Micromonospora rhizosphaerae: one gene and its partner. The protein of the gene in region 1 interacts with the protein of each later gene in a pairwise test. Links are inferred from orthologs where the notes say so. Each region holds a gene or a part of one and is shown in the gene's direction. Other genes may lie near its edges.

Region 1 (8,857 bases):
GTACGCCAAGCTCGCCGCCGAGTGGTACGACATCTACCTGGCGCTGCAGGCCGGCCTGCCGCCGGCCGAGCTGACCGACGACTCGCGCGGCAAGCTCTACGACGCGCTGGTCAAGGCCGGCGTGGCCCCGGCCGGCTGGTCCGCGGAGGAGCAGGCCAAGCAGTTCGAGCAGGCGGCGTTCACCCGGCAGGTCTCCGCGGTGAGCGCGGCGCTCCAGGACGAGGTGAAGAAGCTCGACGTCACGGTCAACCCGCGGTTCCCCGCCCTGGAGATTCCGGCGCTGCTGCAGACCCAGAACGGCTTCCGCCAGTACGACCTGCCGTACGTCGAGGGCAACCGGCAGGTCACCGACATCTCCACCCCGGAGCCGGTGGCCACCGAGCCGACCGGTCCGGCCGCCTCCTGAGCATGACCGCGCGGATCGTCCTGCTGGTCACCTCGCCCCGGCTGCCGGCCGGCCTGCTGACCGCGGCCGCCTGGGACGTCGTACGCCAGGCCCCGGTGCTGGCCGGCTCGGAGAGCGAGCTGAGTGCGGCGATCCGCGCGGCGGACGCCGAGGTCACCCTGGTGGCGAGCGGGGCGACCCAGGCGCTGCTCGACGCGGCCGCCGCGCACGGCACGGCGGTCTGGCTGGCCGGGCCGACCGGCGACGAGGCGCTGGCCCGGGAGCTGGGGCTGCGGTTGGCCCGCGAGCCGGGCCTGGCCGAGCTGGAGCTGATGTACGGCTCGTGGGATCCGCCCGGGGCCCGGCTGCTCGACGCGGTCGAGGTGATGGACCGGCTCGCCTCGCCGGGCGGCGACCCGTGGAAGCGGGCGCAGACCCACCGCAGCCTGGCCGGCTTCCTGCTCGAGGAGTGCTACGAGGCGTACGACGCGATCAGCGCCGACGACACCGACGCGCTCCGCGAGGAGCTGGGTGACGTGCTCCTCCAGGTGCTGCTGCACGCCCGGCTCGCCGAGGAGCTGCCCGAGGGCAAGCGGTGGACCGTCGACGACGTGGCCGGCGGCCTGGTCGACAAGATGGTCCGCCGCAATCCGCACGTCTTCGCGGGGGAGCAGGCCGGCACGCTGGAGGAGATCACTGCGAACTGGGAGCGGATCAAGCGGGCCGAGAAGGCCCGCGAGTCGGTGCTCAACGGCATCGCGCTGAGCCAGCCGGCGCTCGCCCTGGCCGCCAAGATCCTGGACCGAGCCGCCCGCGTCCACCTGGCCGTGCCCCTCCCGATGACCGACGCCCAGCCGGACGCCGCGGCGAGACTGGGCGCCACCCTCCTGGCCACCGTCGCGGCGGCCCGCAACGAGGGCCTCGACCCCGAGGCCGCCCTCCGCCGCGCCACCCTCGCCCACGCCGACGCCATCCGCACGGCCGAACGCGCCCTCCGGCCCTCCGGCCCCGACCAGCCGAGTTGATCAAGAAGTTTGCGTCGGGAGACGTGCTTTCGCTGACGCTAACTTCTTTGATCACCGCAGGCTGCGGCGGGGCCTCGGCGGGTGGGGAGATCGGTAGGGTCTGGGCATGGAGTCGTTCGTGCCGCTCGCCGAGCGGATCGTGGAGGCGTTGCTGGAAAGCCGGCCGGGGCTCGCGTCGTCTGCGGGCGACCACCGGTACGACGATCGGCTGCCCGACCTCTCGGCCGACGCCCTCGCCGCCGACCAGGCGATGCTCAAGGACGCGGCCGACGCGCTCTCGGAGATCGACCCGGACTCTCTCGACGTCGATGAGCAGGTCGACCATGCGCTGCTCAGCAGCATGGTCGACCGGGAGCTGTTCGAGGCGACGGAGATCCGCGCGCACGAGTGGGACCCGCTGCGGCACAACCCCGGCCCGCTGCTGCACGCCCTGCTCGCCCGCCCGTACGCCCCGGCCGAGGTGCGGCTGACCCACCTGGCCGGGCGGCTGGCGGCCGTACCGGACGCCCTGGCGACCGCGCGCGCGACGCTGCGCGACATGCCGCGGATCCACGCCGAGACGGCGGTCGGGCAGTTCACCGGCACGGCCGCGCTGATCCGCGACGAGGTGTCGGTGCTGCTGAACGAGGCGCCCGGGCTGTACGACCGGGTCGAGCCGGCGGCGACCGCGGCGATCGCCGCGCTCGAGGAGTTCGTGGCCTGGCTGCGGATCGGCCTGGCCGCCGACGCCGGGCCGGGGCGCGACCCCCGGCTGGGCCGGCCCCGCTGGGAGGCACGGCTCTGGCACACCCTCGACACCGAGCTGGGCGCCGCCGAGGTGCAGCGCCGCGCCTGGGCCAACCTGGAGCGGGTCACCGCGGAGATCCGCGAGGCGGCCGTCGAGCTGGTCGGCGGCCCGGCCGACGACGAGACCGTACGCCGGGCGCTGGACCTGCTGGCCGCCGAGCATCCGAACGACCAGTCCATCGTGGACCTCGCCTCGATCACCCTGGACGAGGCGACGGACTTCGTCCGCGACCACGATCTGATCACCCTGGTCGACGACCCCTGCGTAATCCAGGAGATGCCGGAGTTCGCCCGGGGCGTGGCGGTGGCGTACTGCGACTCGCCGGGCCCGCTGGAGACGGCGAACGTGCCGACCTTCTACTGCATCGCGCCCACCCCGGCGGATTGGCCGGCGCACCGGGTCGAGTCGTTCTACCGCGAGTACAACGACCACATGATCCGCAACCTGACCGTGCACGAGGCGATGCCGGGCCACTTCCTCCAGCTCGCCCACGCCCGTCGGCACACCGGCCCGACCCGGGTTCGCCCGCTGACCGAGTCCGGGGTGTTCGTCGAGGGCTGGGCGGTCTACGCCGAGGAGCTGATGGCCGGCGTCGGCTTCGGCGGCCTGCCGGTGCGCCTGCAGCAGCTCAAGATGCAGCTGCGGATGACCATCAACGCGCTCCTCGACCGGCTGGTGCACTGCGAGGAGCTGCCCGAGTCCGAGGCGATGGCGCTGATGACCGGGCGCGGCTTCCAGGAGGAGGGCGAGGCGGCCGGCAAGTGGCGGCGGGCGCTGCTCACCTCGACCCAGCTCTCCACCTACTTCGTCGGCTGGAGCGAGATGGCCGACATCGCCGCCGCCCGCCCCGACGGGGTTTCGATGCGGGAGTGGCACGACGCGATGCTCGCCCACGACTGCCCGCCGCCGCGCCACCTGCGCACCCTGCTGGGCGGGTAAGGGCCGCCCCCCGTAGAGCAGGGTCCCCTGTCAACACCCCGCCGGGCGCGGACGGCGGCGGTCAGCGCCGCGGGCGGACGGCGACCGCGTCGATCAGCCAGCGCGAGATGGAGTACGCCGGCGGCAGCTCCGCCGGCAGCGCGTCCAGCGGGAACCAGCGGGCCTCGGCCAGCTCCCTACCGTCGACCACCGGTTCGGCGCTCGGCTCGATGGCCGTGGCGGTGAAGCCGGCCAGCAGGGTGCCCGGCCCGGACATCGCCCAGGGCTGGCTGCCGAAGTAGGTCGGCTCGGCGATGGCGAGCCCCACCTCCTCGGCGACCTCCCGGTGGGCGGCCGCCTCCAGCGACTCGCCCGCCTCGACGAAGCCGGCCACCAGGGCCCACAGCCCGGTCGGGCCGTACGCGTGGCGGACCAGCAGCAGTTCGTCGGGGCCGCCACGGCCGGGGCGGGTGATCGCGACCAGCACCGCGGCGGAGAGCTGCATCGGCACGTACAGGTCGCAGTCGGGGCAGCGCCGCGCCGTCTCGCCGGGCACGTCGGCCAGTTCCGCCCGGCAGGCCCCGCACCACCGGTGGGTACGCCGCCAGGTCAGCACCGCCAACGCCCGCCCGGCCAGCGTCACCGGCGGCTCGGGCAGCTCGGCGGCGAGCGCCCGCCAGCTCCGCCAGCGCCCCGGCAGATCCTCGGCGTCCGCCACCTCGGCCGCCCAGGCCGGTACGCCGTCCAGCGTGCCGACCGGCACCCAGTCGGTCCCCGCCGGCAGGTCGCCGACCCATGGGAAGTGCCCGTCCGGTCCGGTCAGCAGCTTGCGCCCGGCAACCGGCAGGGCGATGTCGGTCGGCGCCGGCGGTGTACCGGCGGCCGCGCCGGGGACGAACCCGCGGGCGGCAGCCACCGGGCGGGCGGGGGCGCCCGGTGCGGGGCCTCCGCGAGAATCGGGCGACGGCTCGGTCATGGGGTCGGGGAGCGGCGGTCGACGACGCCGGCCCCGGGCGGCACGTCGAAGGCGGCCGGGTCCACCGTCTCCGTGTAGCGGCTCAGGGCCGCCTCCGCCGGCTTGCCGTCGAGAGTCCCGGTGAAGCTGCCCAGCACACCTTCGGTGGTGACGCAGGCGGTGAAGCTGTCGCCGGACCGGGTGACGTCGACGCAGGTGGCGTGGTGCCCGGCGAGCGTGGTGTCGCTCTGCATGATGGTCGCCGCAGGATCGAGGGCGGCGTCGGTCAGCAGCCGGATCACGGCCGGCGGGGTGACCAGCCCGTGCCTGCCGATCTCCGTGTAGACGATCACCGAGGGCCGCCCGGCGGTCAGCACCGGCGGCAGCACCGTGCAGGAGGTGTGCCCGGTGGCGGTCTCGCACCGGGTCAGGGCCTGCTGGGTCACCACGATCTTGCCGTCCGGCCAGCTGTACGCCGACTGGAGCGGGTCCCGCGTCTGGGCGATCGAGGCGGTCCGTCCACCGGCGAGCTGGTAGTCGGCGGCCCAGGTCTGCTCCAGCGCCCGGTCCATCCGGGCGGCGAGGTCGTTGACCAGGTCGGCCCGCCCGAGAGCCTGTCCGGCGTCGTCGAGGGCCTGGCACCCGGTGACCGTGAGCGACGCGATGACCGAGGCGGCGAGCACGCGGAGAGTGGTCGAGGGGGCGGGCATGCCGCCCAGCCTCGTTGATCGGGGCAACGTCGTGCAAACTCGTTGCCGGTTGACGTACGAGAATTCGGGAATGTCCGTCGTGGCGAGGCGGCGAAGGTCGTCCTGGCCCAGCGCGCCGGGCCACGACGTGCGCCCAGCCGTCGCCCGATACGCTGCGTTCAACACCTGCCCCAGCCGCACCGTCGCGGCCCATGCCGGACCGGAACACACAAACGAGGAGCGACTCAGTGGCAACCATCGAGGGAATCGTCGCCCGGGAGATTCTGGACTCGCGAGGCAACCCGACGGTCGAGGTCGAGGTCGGGCTCGACGACGGCACGATCGCCCGCGCCGCGGTGCCGTCCGGCGCCTCCACCGGCGCCTTCGAGGCGCTCGAGCTGCGCGACGGTGACGCCGACCGCTACCAGGGCAAGGGCGTGGAGAAGGCGGTCACCAACATCGAGGACAAGATCGTCGACCAGCTCATCGGGTACGAGGCCAGCGAGCAGCGGTTGATCGACCAGAAGATGATCGACCTCGACGGCACGGACACCAAGTCCGAGCTGGGCGCCAACGCCATCCTCGGCGTCTCGCTGGCGGTGGCCAAGGCTGCCGCGGGTAGCGCCGAGCTGAGCCTCTTCCGCTACCTGGGCGGCCCGAACGCGCACCTGCTGCCGGTGCCGATGATGAATATCCTCAACGGTGGCGCGCACGCCGACACCAACGTCGACATCCAGGAGTTCATGATCGCGCCGATCGGCGCGCCGACCTTCCGCGACGCGCTGCGCTCCGGCGCCGAGGTCTACCACACGCTCAAGTCGGTGCTGAAGAAGAAGGACCTCTCGACCGGGCTCGGCGACGAGGGCGGCTTCGCCCCGAACCTGCCCACCAACTCCGCCGCGCTGGACCTGATCGCCGAGGCGGTGGAGAAGGCTGGCTACAAGCTCGGCACCGACATCGTCTTCGCCCTCGACGTCGCCGTCACCGAGTTCTTCGACAACGGCAGCTACACCTTCGAGGGCGCGACCAAGTCCGCGGAGGAGATGAGCAACTACTACACCAAGCTCGTCGGCGACTACCCGATCGTGTCCATTGAGGACCCGCTGTCGGAGGACGACTGGAGCGGCTGGGCCACCCTGACCGCCGCCATCGGCGACCGGATCCAGATCGTCGGCGACGACCTCTTCGTCACCAACCCGCAGCGGATCGCCCGCGGCATCGCCGAGAAGACCGCCAACGCGGTGCTGGTCAAGGTCAACCAGATCGGCTCGCTGACCGAGACCCTGGACGCGGTGGACCTGGCCCACCGGGCCGGCTTCAAGTGCATGATGAGCCACCGCTCCGGCGAGACCGAGGACACCACCATCGCCGACCTGGCGGTGGCCACCGGCTGCGGCCAGATCAAGACGGGTGCCCCGGCGCGCTCCGACCGGGTCGCCAAGTACAACCAGCTCCTGCGGATCGAGGAGGAGTTGGCCGACGCGGCGCGGTACGCCGGCGCGAGCGCCTTCCCGCGCTACCGTTCCGCCTGACGCGCGAAGCTCCGGGGGAGGGGTGTGACGATGCAGCAGCGCCGCACACCGGGTGGTCAGCGTCCCGCCCGCCGGCCGGGTCAGGCCGGCCGGACGGCGGGTGCGGCCCGGACCCGATCGTCGGTGGGTGGCGTCCGCGCCGAGCCGCGCGGCGCCGCCGGCCGGTCGCCCGGCGCGGCCCGCGGCGCGGAGGGCGTACGCTCCGCGAGCCGGCCCGCCGCCGCTCGGCGTACCGCGGCCGGCGGCACCGTCAAGCGGCTCGTCGCACCCCACCCCCGGCGCCTCACCGGGCGGGCCACCGTGCTCTTCGCGGTGCTGATCGCCCTCGCCCTGGCGTACACCTACCCGGTGCGCGTCTACCTCGACCAGCAGGCCGACATCGAGCGGATGGAAGCGTCCCAGGCCGACCAGCGCAAGCGGATCGAGGAGCTCTCCGCCGAGGCGGCCAAGTGGCAGGACCCGGCGTACATCGAGAGCCAGGCCCGGGAGCGGTTCTTCATGGGCAAGCCCGGGGAGACCCTGCTGGTGGTGCTCTCCGACCCGGAGGGCGCCGCCAAGGACGCGGGCGCCATGCCGGCGCCGCCGAAGGGGCCGGATCCCTGGTACGGCACCCTGTGGTCGAGCGTGCAGGCGGCCAACGCCGATCAGCCCGACAAGTGAGCATCACCCCAGCACCGAACGAGAGATGGGCACCGTGACCGTCGTACCCCCGCCCGACCCGGCGGCGGATTCCGTACCCCCGCCGGAGCGGCAACCGGCCACCGAGGCCGACCTGGCCGCGGTGGCCGCGCAGCTCGGACGCCCGCCCCGGGGCACCCGGGCGGTGGCCCACCGCTGTCCCTGCGGCCTGCCCGACGTGGTGGAGACGACCCCGCGGCTGGCCGACGGCACGCCCTTTCCGACGCTGTTCTACCTGACCTGCCCGCGGGCGACCGCCGCGTGCAGCCGGCTGGAGTCGGCGGGGCTGATGAGGGAGATGGCCGACCGGCTGGCGGCCGACCCGGAGCTGGCCGCCCGGTACCGGGCGGCGCACGAGGACTACCTGGCCCGCCGGGAGGCGATCGGCCACGTGCCGGAGATCTCCGGCATCTCGGCCGGTGGCATGCCCGGCCGGGTGAAGTGCCTGCACGTGCACCTCGGGCACGCGCTCGCCGCCGGCCCGGGGGTTAACCCGTTCGGCGACGAGACGCTGGCGCTGGTGGAGAAGTGGTGGGCCACCGGCCCGTGCGTGGACGTCCCGGCGGAGCAGTGACCGGGGACGAGATCGTGGTCCGCCGGGCCCGGACGAGCGACGTACGTGGGATCCGGCGGCTGGTGGACACCTACACCGACGACCGGCGGCTGCTCAGCAAGGCCACCGTCACCCTCTACGAGGACGTGCAGGAGTTCCGGGTCGCGGTGACGCCCGACGGCACGGTCGTCGGCTGCGGCGCGCTGCACGTGATGTGGGAGGACCTGGCCGAGATCCGCACCGTCGCGGTGGACCCGACCTGGCGGGGCCGCAAGATCGGCCACCGGATCGTCGGCGAGCTGATCGACGCGGCCCGGGAGGTGGGCGTGGCCCGGATCTTCGTGCTCACCTTCGAGACCCGGTTCTTCGGCTCGTTCGGCTTCCGCGAGATCGACGGCGCGCCGGTGCCGCATCCGGTCTACGAGCAGCTGCTCCGGTCGTACGACGAGGGCGTGGCCGAGTTCCTGGACCTGGAACGGGTCAAGCCCAACACCCTCGGCAACACCCGCATGCTGCTGCGCCTCTGACGCCAGGTGCGACCACCGCCGCCGCGTCAGGCCCGCCGGGGGTGGGCCGCGAAGAAGTCCCAGATCAGGTCGGTGGCCACCAGGCCCGCATCCGGCGCGGCGAGCAGCCCACCGGTTGGCGATGCGCGGACTGGAGGGCCTGTTTCGTGGCTTGCACCCGGCGATCCGCTGGCGGCCACCCGTGCTGGAGGTGCGGACCTGGTGGGGTGGGGAAATGGCCGGGACCGGCCAGGGCCTCGTGCTGCTGCCCTCGCCGTTGGCAGGTCCGCTCCCGCGGGTGCTGGTCGAGCCCCGCCGGCCGGTCCTGCTCGTCTACCCCGTGGCGATGCCGCGGCGGGCCGCCGACCCGGCCGCCGAGCCACTCGGTCGCCTGCTGAACGGCACCCGGGCGGCGGTGCTGCGTCGCCTCGCCGAGCCCGGACGGCACACCACCACCGCGCTCGCTCGCGCCGTCGGGGTCAGCCTCTCCTCGGCCTCGGAGCACGCGACGGCCCTGCGGGCCGCCGGTCTGATCACCACCGACCGCACCGGCGCGGCGGTCCAGCACCGGCTGACACCGCTCGGCGCACACCTGCTCGGCGAGTTCCCCGGTGCCGCAGTTGCCGACCGTCCCGAGTGCTGAGCGGCCCGGCCCCCAGCTGCGCCGCTTCGGCATTCGCCGTGTCGACCTGCCGGCGACATGACGCTCACGAGGGATATGCCTGTCGGTCATATTTATGACTCGTAGGCATATCGCTCCATGGGTCACCGTCTCCCGGGCGCGGGTCAGGTTGTACCGCGGGGCGGGACCGTCTGGCTGCCGTATGGT
Region 2 (11,469 bases), 1.4 Mb from region 1 along the record:
CGCTGCTGCCCGCGTGGCGCGGGGCCGCTCCGGTGCAGCACGCCGTGCTGCACGGCGACGAGCTGACCGGGGCCAGCGTGTTCCAGCTCGAAGCGGGGCTGGACACCGGCCCGGTGTTCGGCACGGTGACCGACGAGATCCGCCCGTCCGACACCTCCGGGGACCTGCTGGAGCGGCTCGCCCACGCCGGCGCCGGCCTGCTGGTGGCCGTCCTCGACGCGATCGAGGCCGGCACCGCGCGGGCCGAGCCGCAGCCCGCCGACGGGGTGTCACTGGCCCCGAAGCTGACCGTCGAGGACGCCCGGGTGCGCTGGACCGATCCGGCCTTCGCGGTGGACCGGCGGATCCGCGCCTGTACCCCGGCCCCCGGCCCCTGGACAACCTTCCGCGGCGACCGGGTCAAGCTCGGCCCGGTCGGCCCCGTGGCCAACGGTCCCGAGCTGAAGCCGGGTGAGCTGCTGGTGGAGAGGTCCCGGGTGCTGGCCGGCACGGCCACGGTCCCGGTCCAGCTCGGCGAGGTCCGGGCGGCCGGCAAGAAGGCCATGTCGGCGAGCGACTGGGCGCGCGGCGCCCGGGTCGCCGCCGGGGAGCAGTTCTCGTGACGGGCCCCGCCGAGCGGCCCGCCGGTCCGCCCCGGGGCGAGCGCTCCGATGCCGGGCGCGGCGAGGGCGCGCGGTCGTCCGGCGCCGACGGAGGCCGCTCTGGAGGCGGCGAGCGCCCCCGGGCCGACCGGTCCGGCGCGGGCGGCCGGGGCGTCGGGGGTGAGCGCGGTGAGCGGTTCCCCCGCGGCGAGCGCCCCCGAGCCGGCCAGCGCGGTGAGCGCCCCGCCCGTGGCGGGCAGCGGGGCGGCGCCCGTCGCCCGGGCCGCCCGGCGGTGGACCTGCCGCGGCAGGTGGCCTACCGGGCGATCGCGGCGGTGCACCGGGACGACGCGTACGCCAACCTGGTGCTGCCGATCATGCTGCGCGAGGAGGGGCTGATCGGCCGGGACGCCGCCTTCGCCACCGAGCTGACCTACGGCACGCTGCGCCACACCGGCACCCTGGACGCGATCATCACCGACGCGGCCGGGCGGGACGTGCAGCGGATCGACCCGCCGGTCCGCGACGCGCTGCGCCTCGGCGTGTACCAGCTGCTGCACACCCGGGTGCCGGCGCACGCGGCGGTCTCCTCGACCGTCGACCTGGTGCGCTCGGTCGGCCCGGGCGCCACCGGGTTCGCCAACGCGGTGCTCCGCGAGGTGGCCACCCGGGACGCCGACGCCTGGGTGGCGAAGCTCGCCCCGTCGATGGACGTCGACCCGGTCGGGCACCTGGCGCTGGCGTACAGCCATCCGCAGTGGATCGTGCGAGCCTTCGCCGAGGCGCTCGGCGGCGATCTGGGCGAGACGACCCGGCTGCTCATCGAGGACAACGAACGCCCACCGGTGCACCTCTGCGCCCGCCCGGGCCTGGCCGACCCGGTGGAGTTGGCCGACGAGGTGGGTGGCGCCCCCGGCGCCTTCTCCCCGTACGCCGTCTACCTGCCCGGCGGCGCGCCGGGCGAGCTGCGGGCGGTGACCGAGGGCCGGGCGCACGTCCAGGACGAGGGCTCCCAACTGGTGGCGAACGCCCTGGCGGTCGCGCCGCTGGACGGCCCGGACGGTCGCTGGCTCGACCTCTGCGCCGGTCCCGGCGGCAAGACGGGCCTGCTCGGCGCGCTCGCCGCGCAGCGGGGCGCCCGGGTGACCGCCGTCGAGGTGGCCGAGCACCGGGCCCGGCTGGTCGCCCAGGCCACCCGCAACCTGCCGGTCAACGTGCTGAACACCGACGGGCGGACGGTCGGCTCCGATCCGAAGCTGCCGGAGGAGCACTTCGACCGGGTGCTGGTCGACGCCCCCTGCACCGGTCTCGGCTCGCTGCGCCGCCGGCCGGAGTCGCGCTGGCGTCGTCAGCCCTCCGACCTGCCGCCGCTGACCCGGCTGCAGCGGGAGCTGCTCACCGCGGCGCTGCGGGCGGTCCGCCCCGGCGGCCTGGTCGCCTACGTCACCTGCTCCCCGCACACCGTGGAGACGCACGTGACGGTGACCGAGGCGTCCCGCCGGTGCGGTTTCCCGGTCGACTTCGTCGACGCCCGGCCGCTGCTGCCGGCCGGCATGCCAGGGCTCGGCGACGGGCCGACGGTGCAGCTCTGGCCGCACCGGCACGGCACGGACGCGATGTTCCTGGCGGTGCTGCGCCGGGGCTGAGCGCGGTCAGGTCAGCCAGCCGGGACCGGGGACGGGCCGGCCCGGGCCGGCCCGGCTCACCGGATCGGCAGGCCCTTGCTGCCCGCCCCCTTCAGCGAGCGGGTCAGCGTGCGGTCGTCCAGCCAGAGGAAGCACTGCACGCCCCGGTTGCCGTCCTTCCACTCCTCCTCCGAGGGGTGGTAGATGATCGTGCCGGAGCGGTACAGCATGTCGCCGTTGTTCGGCACCTTGACGTACTTCGCGATCAGCCCCCGGCAGGCCTTGTGCACGCGCAGCGCGGTGCGCTTGAACTCGGCGTAGCTGATGTCCGGCGCCTGGTAGACCCCGACGAACTCGGCGTGGTGCTTCGCGGTGCAGGAGACCGGCCGCATCTCCTCGATGTCGTCCTTGGAGAGCTTGGGGTTGAAGCAGCCGAGGGCCAGGGGGGAGCCTTCGGCCAGCGCGTTCTTCAGCGTGGCGGTGCGGGCGATGAGGCTGATGTCGTCCAGGCTGGCCACCTCGGAGACGTCGCAGCGGAACCAGCGGGCACCGCCCTTCCAGGCCAGCGGCGAGGGGAAGACGACGGCAACGACCAGTCGACCCGAGCGCCATTCGGCTCCCACCGCCTTGCTGACCTGCCGGTCGCACTCCGCGCGAGCCGTCCGCATTTCGTTCGAACCGGCGCGCGGGGGAGCGCTGCGGGCGGCGTCCTTGCCGGTCAGCGTCCCGACGTGCAGGGTCTCCGCCCGGTGCGACTGGGTGCACTCGACCGGGTTGTAACCGCTGAGGTAGCCGACGTCCTGGGCGGTGGGGTGGCAGACGCCGTTATCCGGCACGAAGCCCTTCGCCGCCCCGAAGGCCGGCCAGTCGTCGCCCAGGTCCCGGTCCACCCCCGCCGGCGCGCAGCCGGCGAGCGCCAGCGCCGCCGTCACGCCCACGGCGACCGCCGTCCACCATCGCCGCATCCGCCGACCTCCCCGCAGTCCGTGGTCGCGCCGACCGGCTCCGAGCGCCGGGTACGCCACGGCGCAGCAGCATACGGCACCGGAGGTCAGATTGCGGGGAGCCCCTGTGGGCCGACGCCGCGCATCGAGCGGGTCAGCCGCCGGTCGTCGCTCCACAGGAAACAGCGCACCCCCCGGTCGCCCTCCTCCCACTCCCGCCGCGACGGCGGATAGAAGATCGAGCCGGCCCGGTACGGCAGGTCGCTGTTGTTCGGCACGTTGGCGAAGGCCGCGATCAGGGCCATGCACCGCCGGTGCACCTGCTGGCTGGCCTTGGTGAACTGCACCCAGCTCAGGTCGCGTTCCACGTAGACACCGACGAACTCGGCCCGGTGCGGCTCGGTGCAGAGCACCGGCGCCATGTAGTTCAGGTTGTTGCCGATCAGCTTCGGGTCGAAGCAGCGGTGCACGAGCGAGTTGTCGCCGACCATCGAGCCCCGCAGGCTGCCGACCCGGTTGATCGCCCGGGTGCTGTCGACGCTGTCGGTCTCGCTGAGGTCGCACCGGTACCAGCGGGCGCCGGCGACCCAGGCGGTGACCGGGGGGAGCGCGATGTTGAGGTTGAGCCGCGCGGAGTGCCAGTCTCCGCCGATCACCTCCCGGGCCCGTTGATCGCACTCCGCCCGCGCGGTGCGCAGCGCGGCGGAGCCCGGTTCGGGGCGGGTGCCGCCCGCGGCCGGCCCGAAGGTGCCGACGTGCACGGCCTCGGCGAGGTGGCTGCGGGCGCAGTCCACCGTCTCGTACGTGCCGGCCGGTACGACGGCGGTGAGCCGGGGCAGGCAGGCGTCCGGAGCGGGCATGAACAGCCGGGGTGCCGGCAGGGCGGGCCAGTCGTCGATCAGGTCGCCGTCCGCCCGCTGCGGCTGGACGCAGCCGCCCAACACCACCGTCGCCGTGCCGGCCAGCGCCAGCGCCGAGAGCCACCGTCGCATCGTCCGCCCTTTCCGGGAGCTGACAGCCGGTCGCCGCGCCCGTGCGGCGTTCCCGCCACCGGGCGTGCAGCATAAGTGACCGTCCCCGATGGAGTGTTGCCGTCTTTCGGTCGATCGGCCAGTCGCAGATGTCTTTTCGTCCGGGATGTGGGCGGGGGAAGGGTTCCTGCTGCACCGCCGGTCACGGCCGGATCACCAGGAGTCCGTCTCGGTGCCGCGCTGCGGGCGGCGGGTGGCCACGTTCGTACACTGGCCCCGTGACCGTACCGCCGCCGATCGTCGCGCCCAGCATCCTGGCCGCCGATTTCGCCCGCCTCGCCGAAGAGGTCCGCGCCGTCGAGCACGCCGCCGACTGGTTGCACGTGGACGTCATGGACAACCACTTCGTGCCGAACCTGACCATCGGGCTGCCGGTGGTGCAGAGCCTGCGCGCCGCGACCGAGCTTCCCTTCGACGTGCACCTGATGATCGAGGACCCGCGCCGGTGGGCGCCCGGGTACGCCGACGCCGGGGCGTACAACGTCACCTTCCACGCCGAGGCGTGCGACGACCCGGTCGCGCTGGCCAAGGAACTCCGCTCGGCCGGGGCCAAGGCGGGGCTGGCGATCGACCGGGACACCCCGATCGAGCCGTACCTGGAGCTGCTGCCCAGCTTCGACACCCTGCTGATCATGACGATCAAGGCCGGCTTCGGCGGGCAGCGGTTCATCCCGCAACTGCTGGAGAAGGTGCGCACCGCCCGCCGGCACGTCGACAGCGGCCACCTCGAACTGCGCATCGAGGTGGACGGCGGGATCGCCGCCGACACCATCGAGCAGGCGGCCGCGGCCGGCGCGGACGCCTTCGTCGCCGGCACCGCCGTCTACGGCGCCGACGATCCGGCCGAGGCGGTACGCCGCCTGCGTGCGCTGGCGGAACGCGCGTTCCCCGGGGCCTGAGGTGGACCCGTCCGGCGAGCGACCCGACGTCATCCTGGTCGTCGACGACGACGAGGACATCGCGCGTTTCGTCGAGTTCAACCTGCGGCTGCACGGCTTCGAGGTGATCCACGCCAGCGACGGCCAGGAGGCGCTCGAGGTGATCGAGCGGCAACGACCGGACCTGGCCGTGGTCGACCTGATGATGCCGCGCATCGACGGCCTCGAGCTGACCCGCCGGCTGCGCGCCGATCCGATGACCTCCGCCCTGCCGGTGATCATGCTGACCGCCAAGGGGATGACCGTGGACAAGGTGCACGGCCTCAGCGCCGGCGCCGACGACTACCTGGTCAAGCCCTTCGACACCGCCGAACTGGTGGCCCGGGTCAGCTCGACCCTGCGGCGGAACAAGGAGTTCCGGGAGGTCTCCCCGCTGACCGGGCTGCCCGGCAACAGCCGGATCCGGCGGGAGATCAGCGACCGGGTCCGCAGCGGGGTGGACTACGCCGTCGGCTACGTCGACATCGACCGGTTCAAGAGCGTCAACGACCGGTACGGCTTCGTCCGCGGCGACGAGTTCATCTCGGCGCTGGCCCGCAGCCTGCACCGGGCGGTGGTCTCCATCGGGCTGCCGCCGGCCTTCCTCGGCCACGTCGGCGGCGACGACTTCGTCATCGTCTGCACGCCCAGCCAGGTCCGGCCGCTGACCAGCCGGGCCGTGGTCGACTTCGAGAAGGCCGCGGACGCCCTCTACGACCCCACCGATCGGGAACGGGGCTTCGTCGAGCTGAAGGACCGCCGGGGCAACATCCGGCGGGCCGCCCTGGTCACCCTCTCCATCGGCGTCTCCCTCTCCGACTCGGGCAAGCGCTTCACCAACCCCCTCGAAGCGATCGCGGTGGCCTCGGAGATGAAGTCGGTCGCCAAGAGCCAGCCGGGGTCGTACGTGGCGGTCGACCGGCGGCGCGGGGTCACCTGAGGGAACCGGACATCTGTGAGCTAGGTCGCCTCCGTGGCGCCGCGGGCCGGTCCGCGTGTAAGACTTCCGGTGTACCCACCACGCGCTGGCGGGACTCGGTGTAATTCCGAACCGGCGGTGATCCACGGCCCGACCGTGGTAAGCCCGCGACCCGGTCGGCCCTGCCGCCCGGTGGACCTGGTGAGAATCCGGGGCCGACGGTTGGGAGCGGGCCAACCCACTCCCAGACAGTCCGGATGGGAGACAGCGCGCGGGACGGGGAGGCCCTGCCGGCCGCTGACGCCTCAGCCGCCGTGTGGGCTTCCCGGGGTCGGCTCCGCCGTCCCCGGATCTCCGCCGCCGCCTGCCTGCGGCATATGTGCCGATGCCTCCCAGCCCCGCCCGCGCCCGGACCGGCGAGTGAGAGGGCAGGGGCAGGCGATGGCGAGCGTCTCCATCGACGAGGCGATGCGTCGCGCGATCGCGCTGGCCGCCCGGGGGCTCGGCACCACCAGCCCCAACCCGGTGGTCGGCTGCGTGCTGCTGGATGCGGACGGCGAGGTCGTCGGTGAGGGCTTCCACGCGTACGCCGGCGGGCCGCACGCCGAGATCGTCGCGCTCGCCCAGGCCGGCGAGCGGGCCCGCGGCGGCACCGCCGTGGTCACCCTGGAACCCTGCGATCACACGGGCCGCACCGGCCCCTGCAGCCTCGCGCTGATCCAGGCCGGGGTCGCCCGGGTGGTGGTCGCGGTCCCCGATCCCAACCCGGTCGCCTCCGGCGGCGCCGCCACCCTGCGCGACGCCGGCGTCCAGGTCGAGTTCGGGGTACGCGCCGACGAGGCCGAGGCCGGCAACATCGCCTGGCTGACCTCGATGCGCCGCGGCTGGCCGTACGTGATCTGGAAGTACGCGGCCACGCTCGACGGGCGCTCCGCCGCGGCCGACGGCACCAGCATGTGGATCACCTCCGAGGCGGCCCGGATCGACGTGCACGCGCTGCGCGGCACGGTCGACGCGGTGATCGTCGGGGTGGGCACCGTGCTCGCCGACGACCCCCGGCTGACCGCCCGTAACCTGCGCGACGGCACGCTGGCCATCCGGCAGCCGCTGCGGGTGGTGGTGGACAGCTCGGGGCGTACCCCGGCGGTGGCCCGGGTCCGCGACGGCGCCGCTCGGACCTGGATCGCCACCGCCAAGGAGGTCGGGGCCGGCCCGGACGGCCGGGTCGACCTGCCGGCGCTGCTCGCGGAGCTGCACCACCGGGGCGTGCGGGCGGCCCTGCTGGAGGGCGGCCCCCAGCTGGCCGGCGCGTTCCTCGCCGCCGGGCTGGTCGACAAGGTCGTCGGGTACGTCGCGCCGAAGCTGCTCGGCGCCGGCCCGACCGCGCTGCTCGACGCCGGCGTGACCACCATCGCCGACGCCATCGATCTGGAGATCACCGACGTTACGCAGGTCGGCCCCGACCTGCGGATTACCGCGCTGCCCCGGAAGAGGGAGGCCTGACATGTTCACCGGCATCGTCGAGGAGCTGGGCGAGATCGTCCGGACCACCGAGACCGCGGGAGACTCCGCGCTGCTGGCCATCCGCGGCCCGCTGGTCACCTCGGACGCCCGGCACGGCGACTCGATCGCGGTCAACGGGGTCTGTCTGACCGTGGTCGACGTCGACGGCGGCGTCTTCACCGCCGACGTGATGGGGGAGACGCTGCGCCGCTCCGCGCTCGGCGCGCTGCGCCCGGGCGACCCGGTCAACCTGGAGCGGGCCGCCGCGCTCGGCAGCCGCCTCGGGGGGCACCTGGTGCAGGGGCACGTCGACGGGGTCGGCGAGGTGCTGCGCCGGGAGCCGGCCGCGCAGTGGGAGACGGTCCGGTTCCGGCTGCCCGCCGCGCTGTCCCGCTACGTGGTGGAAAAGGGCTCGATCACCATCGACGGGGTCTCGCTGACCGTCGCCGACGTCGGCGACGACTGGTTCTCCGTCGGGCTGATCCCGACCACCCTGAAGCTCACCACGCTCGGTGCCAAGGGTGTCGGCGAACCGGTCAACCTCGAGGTGGACGTGCTGGCCAAGTACGTCGAGCGGCTGCTCGGCGACCGGGTCACCGGCGGTGCCGGGCTGGCGGGCGGCGCCGGCCTGCCGGGGGGTGAGTTCTGATGGGCCCCCTCGGTTGGCTGCTCGACGCCCAGGTCCAGGTCGCCGGCTCGCCGGTGCTCGTCCGGGAGATCGTCGGCAACGTCTTCGGCCTGGCCTCGGCGCTGCTCGGGCTGCGCCGGCTGGTCTGGGCCTGGCCGGTCGGCATGATCGGCAACGCGCTGCTCTTCACCGTCTTCCTCGGTGGCCTCTTCGCCACCCCGCAGGCGCACGACCTCTACGGCCAGGCCGGCCGGCAGGTCTTCTTCTTCGCGGTCAGCCTCTACGGCTGGTGGCGCTGGTCGCGCAACCGCCGCTCGGGGGCCGGTGAACAGCCCGCGGTGACGCCCCGCTGGGCGACCGGCAAGGAACGCCTCGCGCTGCTGTTCGCGGCGGCGGTCGGCACCGCCGCCGCGTACCCGGTGCTCGCCGCGCTCGGCTCGTGGGGGCCGCTGCCGGACGCCTGGATCCTGGTCGGCAGCCTGCTCGCCACCTACGGCATGGCCCGCGGCTGGGTGGAGTTCTGGCTGATCTGGATCGCCGTCGACGCGGTGGGTGTCCCGCTGCTGCTGCGCGGCGGCTTCTACCCGTCGGCCGCCATGTACCTGGTCTACGGCGCCTTCTGCGTCTGGGGCCTGGCCGCCTGGTGGCGCACCTCACGGGCCACCCCGCCGGACCGCACGCCGGTCCCGCCGACCTACTCGGAGGCCGTCGCATGACCACCACCTTCGGCAGCATCGAGCAGGCGGTGGCCGACATCGCCGCCGGCCGGCCCGTCGTCGTGGTCGACGACGAGGACCGGGAGAACGAGGGCGACCTGATCTTCGCGGCCGAGCTGGCCACCCCGGAGCTGGTCGCGTTCATGGTCCGCTACACCTCGGGCTACATCTGCGTGCCGCTGACCGAGTCCGAGTGCGACCGGCTGGACCTGCCGCCGATGCACCACACGAACCAGGACCGGCGGGGCACCGCGTACACGGTGACCGTGGACGCCCGGGAGGGGGTCACCACCGGCATCTCGGCGGCCGACCGGTCGCACACCATCCGGCTGCTCGCCGATCCGTCCACCGACCCGACCGATCTGGCCCGGCCCGGGCACGTGGTGCCGCTGCGCGCCCGCGAGGGTGGGGTGCTGCGCCGGCCCGGGCACACCGAGGCGGCGGTCGACCTGACCCGGCTGGCCGGGCTGCGGCCGGCCGGCGTGCTCTGCGAGCTGGTCAACGACGACGGCACCATGATGCGCCTGCCGGACCTGGGGAAGTTCTGCGCCGAGCACGGGCTCACCCTGATCACCATCGCCGACCTGATCGCCTACCGGCGGCGGACCGAGAAGCAGGTGGAGCAGGTCGCCGACGCGCGGATGCCCACCCCGTACGGGGTGTTCCGGGCGCTCGGCTACCGCAGCGACTACGACACGGCCGAGCACATCGCGCTGGTGATGGGCGACCTCGGCGACGGCCGGGACGTGCTGGTCCGGGTGCACTCCGAGTGCCTAACCGGGGACGTCTTCGGCTCGCTGCGCTGCGACTGCGGCCCGCAGCTGCAGGCCGCGCTGGCCCGGGTGGCACAGGAGGGGCGCGGGGTGGTGCTCTACGTGCGCGGGCACGAGGGGCGGGGCATCGGCCTGCTGCACAAGCTCCAGGCGTACCAGCTGCAGGACCTGGGCCGGGACACCGTGGACGCGAACCTCGACCTGGGGCTGCCCGCCGACGCCCGGGACTACGGCACCGGGGCGCAGATCCTCTACGACATCGGCGTCCGCTCGATGCGGCTGCTGACCAACAACCCGGCCAAGCGGGCCGGCCTGGAGGGGTACGGCCTGACGGTGACCGGCCGCGAGGGGCTGCCGATCCGGTCGAACCCGGAGAACGTACGGTACCTGCGGACGAAGCGGGACCGGATGGGCCACCTGCTGGACGAGTTGGACGAGGTGACCGAGGCGCCGATGGGCCGTCCGGTGGCCAGCGACGAGATCGGAGCGTAGACATGGCGGGTTTCGGCGAACCGGGCGTCACGACGGTGGACGCGGCCGGGCTGACGGTCGGCGTGGTCGCCGCGCGCTGGCACGGAGACCTGACCGACCACATGGTCGACCGCGCGGTGGCCGCCGCCGAGGCGTGCGGGGCCCGGGCCGTGGTGGCACGGGTGGCCGGCTCGGTGGAGCTGCCCGTGGTGGCGCAGGCGATGGCCCGCCGGTACGACGTGGTGGTCGCCCTCGGCGTGGTGGTCCGGGGCGCGACCGCGCACTTCGACTACGTCTGCCGGTCGGTGACCGACGGGCTGACCCGGGTCGCGCTCGACGAGGGCAAGCCGGTCGCCCACGGGGTACTGACCGTGGAGACCATCGAGCAGGCCCGCGACCGGGCCGGGCTGCCCGGATCGGCGGAGGACAAGGGCTGGGCGGCAACCATGGCGGCGCTGGATGCGGCGCTCGCCATCCGCGGCCTCGACGCCACCAACGGCCACCGGGTCGGCTTCGCCGGCTGACCCGCCCGCGATCCACCACTCGGTACCCGGTAGTCGACCAGGCCCACCAGCACGGCGCCCGCTCCGTTGGCGCCCCCCTGCGGGCGCTACAGGATGTCGGGCCCGGCGGGCTCTGGCATGATGTCCGCCGTGTCTGTCATCCCCGATCCGCCCAGTGCCGAGCGGGCCTGGCCGACGGCGCCGCTGCCGCAGGTGCGGGCCGGCCGGAGCCGGCACCGCGCCCCTGATGACGGGCGTCGGTTGATGTGGGTGACCGTCACGGGTGCCGTGGTCGTGGTCGTGGTTGTCGCGGTGATGATGGCGTTCGACGGTGGCGGGGGAGGGGCCGGGCCGGCGGTGCTCGCCACGCCGGGCGAGACTGCCGCTGCCGAGGCCACGGAAGCGCCGGTGGTCGGCGACCCGTCCGCCTCGCCGACCGTGTCGCCGTCGGCCAAGCCGTCCCCCCGGCCCGGCCAACGCGCAGCGAACCTCGTCGCGGGGATGCAGGCGGCGGTCCGCGGACTCGTGCAGCAGGGGCAGCTGTCTCGTGATGCCGGTAACGAATTGGGCAGGCGGCTGCGGGATGTCGAGCAAGCGCTCTCCGGCGGTGACGCCGCCAGGGCCCGGGAGAAACTACGCGAGTTCGGCGAGAGGCTTGTCAATATCCGCAGGAAGAACAAGATCAGCAGCAGCGGCTATGACACCCTCGCCTCATTGGCGACGCAACTCGCGCAGGCGCTGCCGAACCGCTGACCGCGCCCCGTCGCAGTCCAATCAGCAACCGGCGCGGGCTTGGGGAGAGGCGACCGGTCCGGACCCGGGGCGCGTGGTCACCCCGGGCGGCTGGAAGAATCGCAT

What was found.
Region 2: the proteins of eno (region 1) and rpe interact in binary tests that used the Escherichia coli proteins (3 or more experiments, as listed by UniProt). The link is inferred for Micromonospora rhizosphaerae from one-to-one orthologs.

What each region holds. Positions count from the first base shown.
Region 1 is NZ_FMHV01000002.1:1,740,900-1,749,756, forward strand. Bases 4,213-7,149 are described here. They hold eno (phosphopyruvate hydratase), read left to right. Parts: upstream 4,213-5,007; coding sequence 5,008-6,291; downstream 6,292-7,149. Other genes in these bases: GA0070624_RS08470 (hypothetical protein), read right to left, coding at 4,213-4,780; GA0070624_RS08480 (FtsB family cell division protein), read left to right, coding at 6,322-6,951; GA0070624_RS08485 (DUF501 domain-containing protein), read left to right, coding at 6,986-7,149. Also shown: GA0070624_RS08450 (hypothetical protein), read left to right, coding at 1-406; GA0070624_RS08455 (nucleoside triphosphate pyrophosphohydrolase), read left to right, coding at 409-1,410; GA0070624_RS08460 (DUF885 domain-containing protein), read left to right, coding at 1,517-3,136; nudC (NAD(+) diphosphatase), read right to left, coding at 3,198-4,031; more of GA0070624_RS08470, read right to left, coding at 4,088-4,212; more of GA0070624_RS08485, read left to right, coding at 7,150-7,543; GA0070624_RS08490 (amino-acid N-acetyltransferase), read left to right, coding at 7,540-8,049; GA0070624_RS35215 (ArsR/SmtB family transcription factor), read left to right, coding at 8,171-8,671. UniProt on the Escherichia coli protein: Catalyzes the reversible conversion of 2-phosphoglycerate (2-PG) into phosphoenolpyruvate (PEP). It is essential for the degradation of carbohydrates via glycolysis.
Region 2 is NZ_FMHV01000002.1:3,167,899-3,179,367, forward strand. The notes cover bases 3,520-6,239. They hold rpe (ribulose-phosphate 3-epimerase), read left to right. Parts: upstream 3,520-4,399; coding sequence 4,400-5,080; downstream 5,081-6,239. Other genes in these bases: GA0070624_RS15220 (septum formation family protein), read right to left, coding at 3,520-4,142; GA0070624_RS15230 (response regulator), read left to right, coding at 5,046-6,038. In the rest of the region: fmt (methionyl-tRNA formyltransferase), read left to right, coding at 1-602; GA0070624_RS15210 (RsmB/NOP family class I SAM-dependent RNA methyltransferase), read left to right, coding at 599-2,227; GA0070624_RS15215 (septum formation family protein), read right to left, coding at 2,284-3,171; more of GA0070624_RS15220, read right to left, coding at 3,258-3,519; bifunctional diaminohydroxyphosphoribosylaminopyrimidine deaminase/5-amino-6-(5-phosphoribosylamino)uracil reductase RibD, read left to right, coding at 6,459-7,520; GA0070624_RS15240 (riboflavin synthase), read left to right, coding at 7,522-8,169; nicotinamide riboside transporter PnuC, read left to right, coding at 8,169-8,864; GA0070624_RS15250 (bifunctional 3,4-dihydroxy-2-butanone-4-phosphate synthase/GTP cyclohydrolase II), read left to right, coding at 8,861-10,129; ribH (6,7-dimethyl-8-ribityllumazine synthase), read left to right, coding at 10,132-10,632; GA0070624_RS15260 (FIMAH domain-containing protein), read left to right, coding at 10,762-11,364. UniProt on the Escherichia coli protein: Catalyzes the reversible epimerization of D-ribulose 5-phosphate to D-xylulose 5-phosphate.